DNA from 3 places in the Pseudomonas sp. zfem002 genome. Region 2 is predicted to be linked to each of the others. Evidence: predicted binding sites of a transcription regulator. Region 2 holds the regulator's gene; each other region holds the start of a gene.

Region 1 (4,189 bases), on a different contig from region 2:
ATCTGCGCTTCCAGCTCGGCGCCAAGGCCCAGGCTGTCGTCGATGATCACCTGCTTGAGGTAGTCCAGCCCGCCCTCCAGGCTTTCACGCCAGACCGAGGTGCGCTGCAGCTTGTCGGCGGTGCGGATGTAGAACATCAGCACGCGGTCGATCAGGCGCACCAGGGTGGCGTCGTCGAGGTCGGTGGCGAACAGTTCGGCGTGGCGCGGACGCATACCGCCGTTGCCGCAGATGTACAGGTTCCAGCCCTTCTCGGTGGCGATCACGCCGATATCCTTGCTCTGCGCCTCGGCGCATTCGCGGGTGCAGCCCGACACGGCGAACTTGAGCTTGTGCGGCGAACGCAGGCCCTTGTAGCGATCTTCCAGGAGCAGGGCCATCTTCACGCTGTCCTGTACGCCGTAGCGGCACCAGGTGCTGCCGACGCAGGACTTCACCGTGCGCGTCGACTTGCCGTAGGCATGTCCGGTCTCGAAACCGGCGGCGATCAGCTCTTCCCAGATCAGCGGCAATTCGTGCAGCTGCGCGCCGAACAGGTCGATGCGCTGGCCGCCGGTGATCTTGGTGTAGAGGTCGTATTTCTTCGCCACCTCGCCGATGACGATGAGCTTCTCCGGGGTGATCTCCCCGCCGGGAATCCGTGGCACCACCGAGTAGGTGCCGTTCTTCTGCATGTTGGCCATGAAGGTGTCGTTGGTGTCCTGCAGCGGCACCAGCGACGGGTCCATGATCGGCTGGTTCCAGCACGAGGCGAGGATCGAGCCGACGGTGGGCTTGCAGATGGCGCAACCGATATGGCCCTTGCCGTGCTTGGCCAGCAGTTCGTCGAAGTTGCGGATACCCTCGACCCGCACCAGCGCGTAGAGCTCCTGGCGGGTGTAGGCGAAGTGCTCGCACAGGCTCTTGTCGACGCTGACGCCGCGGGCGGTCAGTTCGTGTTCGAAGACCTGCTTGAGCAAGGCCGCGCAACCGCCGCAACCGGTCGCCGCCTTGGTGCAGCTCTTCACCGCGGCAAGATCGCCACAACCGCTGTCGATGGCGGCGCACACTGCGCCCTTGCTGACGTTGTGGCAGGAGCAGATGGTCGCGCTGTCCGGCAGGGCATCGGCGCCCAGGGCCGGCGCACCGCCGCCTTGCGGGAGGATCAGCGCGGCCGGATCGGCGGGCACGGCGATGGCGTTCTGCACGTACTGCAACAGGGTGTCGTAGTAACTGTTGTCGCCCACCAGCACCGCGCCGATCACCCGCTTGCCGCTGGCATCCAGGACCAGGCGGCGGTAGCTGTTGCCCGCTTCGTCGATGAAGCGATAGCTGCGCGCGCCCGGGGTGGCGCCATGGGCATCGCCGATCGAGCCGACATCGACGCCGAGCAGCTTGAGCTTGGTCGACATGTCCGCCCCGGCGAAAGCGTTGGCCGGCTGTCCGGCCAGCGCCGTGGCAAGGTTGCGCGCCATGCCGTAACCCGGCGCGACCAGGCCGAACACGCTGCCATTCCACGAGGCGCATTCGCCGATGGCATAGATGCGCGGGTCGCTGCTGCGGCACTCGCCATCGATCACCACGCCGCCGCGGGCCGCCACTTCCAGGCCACTGGCGCGGGCCAGGGCGTCCTGCGGACGGATACCGGCGGAAAACACGATCAGGTCGGTTTCGAGGAATTCGCCACCGTCGAAATTCATCCGGTAGCGGTAGTCCTCGCCGGCGACGATGGCCTGTGTCGCCCGCGCCAGATGCACGCCGACGCCCAGTGCCTCGATCCGCGCGCGCAACGCCGCGCCGCCCTCGCCGTCCAGTTGCACCGGCATCAGGCGCGGCGCGAATTCCACCACATGGGCTTCCAGGCCCAGGGACTTCAGGGCATTGGCCGCCTCCAGGCCGAGCAGTCCGCCACCCACCACCACGCCGCGGCGGGCATTGGCCGCGGCCGCACGGATCGCGTCGAGATCGTCGAGGGTGCGGTAGACCAGGCGCGCCGCGCCTTCGGAACCCTGGATCGGCGGCACGAAGGGATAGGAGCCGGTGGCCAGGATCAGGCGATCGTACGGGTAGCGCCCCTGCGCGGTGACTACTTCGCGGCGCTCGCGATCCAGTTCCAGCACCGCCTCGCCGAGATGCACGGCGATGCCGTGTTCGCCATACAGCCCCGCCTCGCCCAGTGCCAGAGCTTCGGCATCGCTGCCACTGAAGTACTCGGACAGGTGCACGCGGTCGTAGGCGCGCTGGCGCTCCTCGCCGAACACCCGCACCTCGAAACGGGCCAGGGCACCGCGCTCGATCAGTTGCTCGATGCAGTGATGGCCGACCATGCCGTTGCCGACGATTACCAGCTTTTCTCGTTGCTCGATGGACGCGATGGCGTTCATGCCTGGTTCCTCACGGTGCGGGGCGTACCCCGGAAAAAACGCAAAAAAAAGCGCCTGGAGCCGAAGCTCCAGGCGCCTTTGCCTGGTCTTGATCGTTATGGTCCGTAACGGTGATCGACGTTGACCACCCGGGACGTTGTACAGAGCTAAAAGCAGGTAGTGTGCCAAGTGCCCGATTGGCCTGAAATCTAAGGTTTCAGGGGCTCCTGGCGGGTTTGCTTGAACCACGCTGGTGCAGAAATCGCCGTGTTGCAGCATGTTGATGCAGTGAGTTTCCCGGCCGCATCAGTACACATCCCGCAGGTAGCGCTTGTCCCGCCCCATCTGCGCCACGTATTGCGCCGCCTGCTCGGCACTCATCCCGCCATGCTCCGCGACCACGGCCTTCAGCGCCGCGTCGACATCCCTGGCCATCCGCCCGGCATCGCCGCAGACATAGAAGAACGCGCCGTCACGCAGCCAGCGCCACAGCTCCGCGCCCTGCTCGCGCATGCGCTGCTGCACATAGATCTTGTCTTGCTGATCGCGCGAGAACGCGGTGTCCAGGCGGGTCAGCACACCGCTCTGGCGCCATGCCAGCAACTCGTCGCGGTAGTAGAAGTCGCAGGCTTCGCGCTGTTCGCCGAAGAACAGCCAGTTGGCGCCGCTGGCGGCACGCGCCTCGCGCTCCTGGAGAAAGGCACGGAACGGCGCGATACCGGTGCCGGGCCCGACCATGATCACCGGCAGGCTGTCATCATCAGGCAAGCGAAAACTCGCGGACGGCTGTGGGAAGATCGACACTTTCAATTCCCCGGCACGATCGGCGACAAAGGTCGAACACACGCCCTTGCGCTGGCCGTAGCGCACCGTCGACATCGTCAGGTGCACCTGCCGCGGATGCTGGCGCGGGCTGGAACTGATGGAGTAGAGCCGGGGCTGCAAGGGCTTGAGCAAGCTCAGCCAGTCCGCCAGGGGCAGCGACAGGGGAAACTCGGCGAGCAGGTCGGCCAGTTGCCGGCCCCACAAGGCATCCTTGTCGCTGGGGCAGGCAGGATGCACGGCGCGGAAGCGCTCCAGCCACTGCGGGGTGATCCGGCTGATATCCAGGTGATCGCTCAGCGCCTCGCGCAGCGACATCGGCGCCTGGCCCTTGAGCGTGACCTCGAGCGCCGCGTCCAGCCCGCTGCGTTCGAGCACTTCCTCGACCAGTTGCGGACAGTTGCGCGGCCAGATCCCGAGGGCATCACCGGCTTCGTAGCGCAGCCCGCTGTCGCCCAGGTCGAAGACGATCTGCCGGGTTTCCTTGCTCGCGCCCGGCCCGTTGAGCAGACGATTTTCCACAACCCGCGCGGGCAATGGCGCCTGCTTGCCGAACGCCGCCTGCGGCGGTTCGCTCAGGGCCAGCGGCGCCTGCGACAGCTTGCTGGTCAAGGCCTGCAGCCAGCCGGCGAAGGGCTCGTCGAAATCCGGTTCGCAATCGACCCGCTCCAGCAAACGCTGGCCGCCCAGTTCGGCGAGACGCTGATCGAGCTTGCGACCGAAGCCGCAGAACTGGTCGTAGCTGGAGTCCCCCAGGGCCAGGACCGCGTAGGGCCGCTTCGCCCAGTCAGCACCTTCGCCCTGCAGCGATTGCCAGAACGCCGTGGCGCTGTCCGGGGCTTCGCCGTCGCCGAAGGTGCTGGTGATCAGCAACAGGCTCGCGGCCTCGCCGATCCGCGCCGGCTGCACGCTTTCCATGCATTCCAGCTGCACCGTCAGCCCGGCTTCGCGCAGATGGCCGGCACAGCGCTCGGCCAGGGTCTGGCTGTTGCCGGTCTGCGACGCCCAAAGCACCAGGTGAGCCG
Region 2 (4,189 bases):
GCCAAGAGCTACAAGAGCCGGCAAGTCGTGCGTGACGTCAGCCTGTCCATCGACAGCGGCCAGATCGTCGGCCTGCTGGGGCCCAACGGCGCCGGCAAGACCACCTGCTTCTACATGATCGTCGGCCTGGTCCAGGCCGATCAGGGCCGCGTCCTGATCGACGACCTGGACGTCAGCCACCAGCCGATGCACGGTCGCGCCCGCGCCGGCATCGGCTATCTGCCGCAGGAAGCGTCGATCTTCCGCAAGCTGTCGGTGGCCGACAACATCATGGCCATCCTGGAAACCCGCAAGGACCTCGATCGCGATGGGCGCCGCAAGGAGCTGGAAAGCCTGCTGCAGGAATTCCACATCAGCCACATCCGCGACAACCTAGGCATGAGTCTGTCCGGTGGCGAGCGTCGCCGCGTGGAAATCGCCCGCGCCCTGGCGACCGCACCAAAGTTCATCCTGCTCGACGAACCCTTTGCCGGTGTCGACCCGATTTCGGTCGGCGACATCAAGCAGATCATCCACCACCTGAAGGCCAAGGGCATCGGCGTTCTGATCACCGACCACAACGTCCGTGAGACCCTGGATATCTGCGAAACCGCTTACATCGTCAACGATGGTCAACTGATCGCCGAAGGCGACTCGGAAACCATCCTGGCCAACCAGTTGGTGAAAGAGGTGTACCTCGGCCACGAGTTCCGCTTGTAGGTTCGAGGTCGTTGGAATGACCGGGCGCTGGCCTTAAGCCACTATTCGCGGCTTAATTGTTACAGCGCTCTAGGCAAACGCTACAATTTCAGGCATATATCTTGCTTAAAATTGGCGCCCCGCGTCCGTGTAGTAGATGGCGCATGCGCGCCGGCGAATAAGGTGTTAAGCCCCAGCCATGAAACCATCGCTCGTCCTAAGAATGGGCCAGCAACTGACGATGACCCCGCAGTTGCAACAGGCCATACGTCTGCTCCAGCTTTCCACGCTGGACCTGCAGCAGGAAATCCAGGAAGCCCTGGAGTCCAACCCGATGCTCGAACGTCAGGAAGAAGGCGACGACTTCGACAACAGCGACCCCATGGCCGACAACGCCGAGAGCAAGCCGGTCGCGGAAACGCAGGAAAGCAGCTTCGAACAGTCCGCACCGAGTGCGGAGAACCTCGAAGAAGGCGAATGGAACGAGCGCATCCCCAACGAACTGCCGGTCGACACTGCCTGGGAAGACATCTACCAGACCAGCGCCAGCAGCCTGCCCAGCAATGACGACGACGAGTGGGACTTCACCACCCGCACCTCGGCGGGCGAGAGCCTGCAGAGCCACCTGCTCTGGCAACTGAACCTGGCGCCGATGTCGGACACCGACCGGCTGATCGCCGTCACCCTGATCGACTGCATCAACAACCAGGGCTACCTCGACGAAACCCTGGAAGAAATCTGCGACTCCTTCGATCCCGAACTGGATATCGAGCTGGACGAGATCGAAGCCGTCCTGCACCGCATCCAGCAGTTCGAACCCGCCGGCATCGGCGCGCGCAACCTCGGCGAATGCCTGCTGCTGCAACTGCGTCAGCTGCCCGCCAATACGCCGTGGATGGGCGAAGCACAGCGCCTGGTCAGCGACTACATCGACCTGCTCGGCAGCCGTGACTACAGCCAGCTGATGCGCCGCATGAAGCTCAAGGAAGACGAACTGCGCCAGGTCATCGAACTGGTGCAGAGCCTCAATCCGCGCCCTGGCTCGCAGATCGAATCCAGCGAGCCCGAATACGTGGTTCCCGACGTGATCGTGCGCAAGGACAACGAGCGCTGGCTGGTGGAACTCAACCAGGAAGCAGTACCGCGCCTGCGGGTCAACCCGCAGTACGCCGGTTTCGTCCGCCGCGCCGACACCAGCGCCGACAACACCTTCATGCGCAACCAGTTGCAGGAAGCGCGCTGGTTCATCAAGAGCCTGCAGAGCCGTAACGAAACCCTGATGAAGGTGGCGACCCAGATCGTCGAGCACCAGCGCGGTTTCCTCGACCATGGCGACGAGGCCATGAAGCCGCTGGTCCTGCACGACATCGCCGAGGCGGTGGGCATGCACGAATCGACCATCTCCCGGGTGACCACGCAGAAATACATGCACACGCCCCGCGGAATCTATGAGCTGAAGTACTTTTTCTCCAGCCATGTGAGCACCTCCGAAGGGGGGGAATGCTCCTCCACCGCTATCCGCGCGATCATCAAGAAACTGGTTGCCGCGGAAAATCAGAAAAAGCCATTGAGTGACAGCAAGATCGCTGGTTTACTGGAGGCACAAGGCATCCAGGTAGCACGTCGCACCGTCGCCAAGTACCGCGAGTCGCTCGGCATCGCACCCTCGAGTGAACGCAAGCGATTGATGTGACAGTTCCTGAGATGTGCCATCGCAATTCAGTGGCAGGCGCAACACCTGCCTCTTTATGCACGGCAACAAAGGAGAAGCAGTATGCAAGTCAACATCAGTGGACAACATGTAGAAGTCACTCCACCGCTTCGTGAATATGTCGAATCGAAGCTGAAGCGTCTGGAGGGTCATTTCGACAGGATCACCAACGTGCAGGTCATCATGAAGGTCGAGAAACTCCAGCAGAAAGTGGAGGCGACCTTGCAGATTCCGGGTGGTGAAGTGGTTGCGAATGCCGAAGACGCCGACATGTATGCCGCCATCGACTCCTTGACCGACAAGCTCGACCGCCAACTGAAAAAACACAAGGAAAAACAGCAAAGTCTGCTGCAAGGTGCAGCGGCACGCTGATCCCCCTCATCCATGATCCGACTTGAATCCATCCTGACCCCCGGCCGTTCCCTGGTGAACGTGCCGGGCGGCAGTAAAAAGCGCGTACTCGAACAGATCGCCAACCTGATCGGCCAGGAAGTCCCCGAGCTGGACACCCAGGACGTATTCAAAAGCCTGATCGACCGGGAAAAACTCGGCTCGACGGGTTTCGGCAACGGCATCGCCATTCCCCACTGCCGCCTCAAGGGCTGCAACAGTCCAATCAGCGCGCTGCTGCATCTGGACGCCCCCATCGATTTCGACGCCATCGACGGCGCCCCGGTAGACCTGCTGTTCGTCCTGCTGGTACCGGAAGCCGCCACCGATGCGCACCTTGAGCTGCTGCGCCAGATCGCCAGCATGCTTGACCGCAAGGACGTGCGTGACCGACTGCGCGCCGCCCCGAGCAGCACCGCCCTTTACCAGGTTGTCCTGGACGAGCAGAACGGAAGCTGACCATGCGCCTGATCATTGTCAGCGGCCGTTCCGGATCCGGCAAAAGCACCGCCCTCGATGTCCTGGAAGACAATGGTTTCTACTGTATCGACAACCTCCCCGCCGGCCTGTTGCCGCAGTTGGCGGAGAGCGCGCTGATCAACACCGAATTGCTGCAACCGCGGGTCGCGGTGTCGATCGACGCCCGCAACCTGCCCAGCCACCTGACGCGCTTCCCGGAATTGCTCGACGAAGCCCGCGCACGGCACATCCAGTGCGATGTCCTGTATCTGGATGCAGACGAAGAAACCCTGCTCAAGCGTTTTTCCGAAACCCGTCGACGCCACCCGCTGACCAACCAGGACCGTTCCCTGGCCGAGGCGATCCGTGTCGAAAGCGACCTGCTCGGCCCCATCGCCGACCTCGCGGACCTGAAGATCGACACCACCAGCCTGAACCTGTATCAGCTGCGTGACACGATCAAGCTGCGCCTGCTCAACCAGCCGGAGCCCGGCACCGCCTTCCTCATCGAGTCCTTCGGCTTCAAGCGCGGCATGCCGGTCGATGCCGACCTGGTGTTCGATGTTCGCTGCCTGCCCAATCCGTACTGGAAACCCGAGCTGCGCGAGCATTCGGGCCAGGATCAACCGGTCATCGACTACCTGGCGACACAGCCCGACGTAGAAGAGATGTTCCAGGACATTTCGTCCTACCTGCTGAAATGGTTGCCGCGCTTCGCCGCCAGCAACCGCGCTTATGTCACCATTGCCATCGGCTGCACGGGTGGCCACCATCGCTCCGTCTACCTGACCGAACGTCTGGGCCAATTGCTGCAACCCATATTGAAGAACGTCCAGGTCCGCCACCGAGACCTCTAGTCCACAGGATTCCACGCGCGATGCCCGCAATCGAAATCGAGATCATCAACAAGCTGGGGCTGCATGCCCGTGCCGCCGCCAAGTTCGTCGGGGT
Region 3 (4,189 bases), on a different contig from region 2:
TGCTCATGGCCTGGCGGCGCATCAGGGTGTAGGCCTGTTCCTCGTCGCACTGCCTCATCTTCATCAGCATGCCCTTGGCCAGCTCGATGCGCTTGCGCTCCGCCAGTTGCTGGTCGCGGGCCTGGAGCTGGGCCTTGAGCGCCTGGTCGCTCTCGAAGCGGGCCATGGCCACGTCGAGGATCGGCTGCAGGCGACGGGCATGGATGCCCTCGACGATGTAGGCGCTGACCCCGGCCTGGATTGCCCGGCGCATGACGCCGGGATCGTGCTCGTCGGTGAACATCACGATCGGCCTGGGCAGATCGCGGCTGACCAGCACCACCTGGTCCATGACATCACGGCCGGGTGACTCGGTATCGATCAGAATCACATCCGGACGCACCGTTTCGACGCGCGCCGGCAGGTCGATGGTCAGGCCGGATTCCTCGATCACCTCGAAACCGGCTTCCACCAGCGCTGCGCGCAGGCGGCCGACCTTTTTCTCGGTGTCGTCGATCAACAGGATTCGCAACATGTCGGCAGCTCCGGTCAGGCGTCGCTCAGGGCGTGCAGGCTGAAGCCATGGGCATAGCCGCGGGGATCCGAGCCATCCCAGACCGTGCCGTCGATCAGCCGGCTGCTGCGCATGGATTCCACGGGACAGTCGATGCCCAGGCTGATGGCGGCGTCACGGTACAGGCTCAGTTGCTGGACCTGGCGCGCCACCTCGAGGTAGTCCGGATCGTCGCGCAGCAGGCCCCAGCGGCGGAACTGGGTCATGAACCACATGCCGTCGGACAGGTACGGCACGTTGCTCTTGCCATAGTTGTGCAGGCTGAGGGCGTGAGGATCGTGCCAGCGGTTGCCGAGACCGTCCTCGTAGTCGCCGAGCATGCGTGGCTCGATGGTCGTCAACGGTGCATCGAGATAGGGCGGTGCGCTGAGCAATTGCGCGGTGGCGCGCCGATTCTCCTGGCTGGCCTCGATGAAGCGGCTCGCCGCGAGTACCGAGGCCACCAGTGCCCGCGCGGTGTTGGGGTAGTGCTCGACGAAGCTGCGGGTGGCGCCGAGGACCTTTTCCGGATGCTCGGGCCAGATCGACTGGCTGGTCGCCAGGGTAAAGCCCATGCCCTGGTTCACCGCGTCCGCCGACCAGGGTTCGCCGACGCAGAAGCCGTCGATGCGCCCGGCGCGCAGGTGGGCGAGCATCTGCGCCGGTGGGACCACCACGCTGTTGACGTCGCGCAGGGGGTGGATGCCCTGGCTGGCGAGCCAGTAATACAGCCACATGGCGTGGGTGCCGGTGGGAAAGGTCTGGGCGAAGGTCAGTTTTGTCCGACTTTGGTGCACGTGACGCTGCAGTGCTTCCGGATTGGTCACGCCCTGGGCCTGGAGCGCGGGGGAGAGGTTGATGCCCTGGCCGTTGTGGTTCAGGCCCATCAGCACCGCCATCGGCGTCGCCGCGACGCCGCCGATGCCCAGGTGAACGGCGTAGGTCAGGCCGTACAGGCAGTGCGCGGCATCCAGCTCGCCGCTGAGCAGGCCGTCGCGCAAGCCGGCCCAGGAGCTCTGGCGCTTGAGGTTCAGGCTCAGGCCATGGGGCTGGGCAAAGCCCTGGGTCGCCGCGACCACCAGCGGGGCGCAGTCGCTCAGGGCCATGAAGCCGATGTTCAGGCTGGTCTTTTCCGGCGCGTCGCTGCCATGCAGCCAGGCCAGTGGGGTGGGGGAGATATCAGTCATCGCAATGCAGTCGCCCGGCAGATAAAGCGTTGGCCGGCGCGCTGAACACGCCGACCGCGTGGCAACCATCCAAGCAACCCATATGCCAAGGCCCTGTCGCCGAAACCCCGGCGTGGCTATAATCGCCACCTCTCCAAATCTTGAGCCAAGCCCGCCCATGTATAACCTGGCCCGCCAGCTGTTGTTCAAACTGTCCCCGGAAACGTCCCACGACCTGTCGCTCGACCTGATCGGCGCTGGCGGCCGTCTGGGCCTCAACGGACTGTTGACCAAGGCGCCGGCGCGCTTGCCGGTGACGGTCATGGGCCTGGAGTTCGCCAATCCGGTGGGGCTGGCCGCCGGCCTGGACAAGAACGGCGCGGCCATCGATGGTTTCGGCCAACTGGGCTTCGGTTTCGTCGAGATCGGCACCGTGACCCCGCGTCCGCAGCCGGGCAATCCGAAGCCGCGGCTGTTCCGTCTGCCGGAAGCCGAGGCGATCATCAACCGCATGGGCTTCAACAACCTGGGTGTGGACAACCTGCTCGACCGGGTCCGGGCATCCCGCTACAAGGGCGTGCTGGGCATCAATATCGGCAAGAACTTCGACACCCCCGTCGAGCGCGCGGTGGACGACTACCTGATCTGCCTGAACAAGGTCTACGCCCAGGCGAGCTACATCACCGTCAACGTCAGCTCGCCCAACACCCCGGGCCTGCGCAGCCTGCAGTTCGGCGATTCGCTCAAGCAACTGCTCGAAGAGCTGGCCGTGCGCCGCGAGGAACTGGCCCTGGCGCATGGCAAGCGCGTACCGCTGGCAATCAAGATCGCCCCGGACATGACCGACGAGGAAACCGCACTGGTGGCCGCGGCCCTGCTGGATTCTGGAATGGACGCGGTGATCGCGACCAACACCACTCTCAGCCGTGAAGGTGTCGAAGGCCTGCATCACGCCGACGAGGCCGGTGGCCTGTCCGGTGCTCCGGTGCGTGACAAGAGCACCCATACGGTGAAGGTCCTGGCCGGGGAACTGGCGGGTCGCATGCCGATCATCGCCGCCGGCGGAATCACCGAGGGGCGCCATGCCGCCGAGAAGATCGCCGCGGGTGCGAGCCTGGTGCAGATCTATTCCGGTTTCATCTACAAGGGCCCGGCACTGATCCGCGAGGCGGTGGACGCCATCGCCGCCATGCCGGGGCGCTGACTCACGGGCATAAAGATGCGGGCATAAAAAAGGGCCCCATCAAGGGGCCCCCTGGGCCGAAGCCCGCCGCCCGGATAGGGCGCGCATGTGAAACGGTTATTCGGTCAAGCTCCTCGATCAGCCAACGGCGTGAACTTCGTTGAGTCTATGGATACCTGCGGTGCCGGTCATACCATCCCAGTTGTCGCCTCGTCCTTCACGCCAGCCATTGATCCATGCCTGGCGTACGGACGGCAGGGTGAAGGGGCAAAGCTCGCGGGATTTGCCGGTGACCCCGTATTGGTAGCCACGTGAAAATGCTCTTTCCAACGGATCACGCTTAAGTCTTCTCATAGGGTACTGCCCTCATTTGTTGACTGTAATGTCCCGTCGGCCTCGTCTGAGGCCGGGCAGATTCGTTCTGCCGGTTTTGCGCTCGCTGCCGGCGTGGCGAGCTGAAGTGTCGTACCGTTGCGGTCACGACCTGAGTTGATTTCTAACCAATGGGGATGGGCGTGTGAACGAACGTTTTGTCATAAGCACGTAACCTTTCCATGGGTGAGAGGATAAGTAAAAAAATGCTTCACAGAGGGACGGCGGTTAAAGCCAGCTATCATCAGGATTTGCCCCGCCTATGCAGCAAAACGCCATCGCGTAGCTGGTTTTCCGGCGCTGGTGGATAAATCGACGAAGGGTCGAATTTGTCACCTTCCGCAATAGAATTTTTCGTTCTGCCCGGCGATCAAAGCCTTTTTGCCTCTCGCGAAAAGGATTCTCCGGGCGGCCCGGCACGCAGCGTCGTGCCACTCGGGTGCTTGCCGAAGGCACCCGATCAAACTTCGAAGGGCGATGCGCTCGCACCTTCACTACAAGGCTGGATTGACCCATGTCGGACCGTTTCGAACTCTACCTCACCTGTCCCAAAGGCCTGGAAGGCCTGCTCGCCGACGAGGCCCGCGGCCTTGGCCTGGAGGATGTGCGCGAGCACACCTCGGCGCTGCGCGGCTCGGCCGACATGGAAACCGCCTATCGCCTGTGCCTCTGGTCGCGCCTGGCCAACCGCGTGCTGCTGGTGCTCAAGCGCTTCGACATGAAGAACGCCGATGACCTGTACGACGGCGTCCACGATGTCGACTGGCAGGAGCACCTGGATGCTGCCGGCACCCTGGCGGTGGAGTTCAGCGGCCATGGTTCGGGCATCGACAACACGCACTTCGGTGCGCTCAAGGTCAAGGACGCCATCGTCGACAAGCTGCGCAACGCCCGCGGCGAGCGGCCATCGGTAGACAAGCTGAATCCTGACCTGCG

The links. The regulator sigma-54, encoded in region 2, starts transcription at its own class of promoters, with help from an activator protein. The targets are predictions, from matches to a motif close to ANTGGCATNNANNTTGCTNT.
Region 1: the regulator sigma-54 is predicted to act here: its motif matches at 2,513-2,532, upstream of nirB (nitrite reductase large subunit NirB).
Region 3: the regulator sigma-54 is predicted to act here: its motif matches at 1,790-1,809, upstream of RTI28_RS06615 (CmpA/NrtA family ABC transporter substrate-binding protein).

The regions. Positions count from the first base shown of each region.
Region 1 is NZ_JAVYJH010000005.1:81,537-85,725, reverse strand. It holds gene nirB (nitrite reductase large subunit NirB) at 1-2,363, opposite strand, end outside; gene RTI28_RS09135 (bifunctional nitrate reductase/sulfite reductase flavoprotein subunit alpha) at 2,649-4,189, opposite strand, start outside.
Region 2 is NZ_JAVYJH010000002.1:120,531-124,719, forward strand. It holds gene lptB (LPS export ABC transporter ATP-binding protein) at 1-699, shown strand, start outside; gene RTI28_RS03860 (RNA polymerase factor sigma-54) at 878-2,371, shown strand; gene hpf (ribosome hibernation-promoting factor, HPF/YfiA family) at 2,453-2,761, shown strand; gene ptsN (PTS IIA-like nitrogen regulatory protein PtsN) at 2,774-3,238, shown strand; gene rapZ (RNase adapter RapZ) at 3,241-4,095, shown strand; gene RTI28_RS03880 (HPr family phosphocarrier protein) at 4,116-4,189, shown strand, end outside.
Region 3 is NZ_JAVYJH010000003.1:158,491-162,679, forward strand. It holds gene RTI28_RS06610 (ANTAR domain-containing response regulator) at 1-514, opposite strand, end outside; gene RTI28_RS06615 (CmpA/NrtA family ABC transporter substrate-binding protein) at 529-1,719, opposite strand; gene RTI28_RS06620 (quinone-dependent dihydroorotate dehydrogenase) at 1,877-2,902, shown strand; gene rmf (ribosome modulation factor) at 3,020-3,235, opposite strand; gene rlmKL (bifunctional 23S rRNA (guanine(2069)-N(7))-methyltransferase RlmK/23S rRNA (guanine(2445)-N(2))-methyltransferase RlmL) at 3,768-4,189, shown strand, end outside.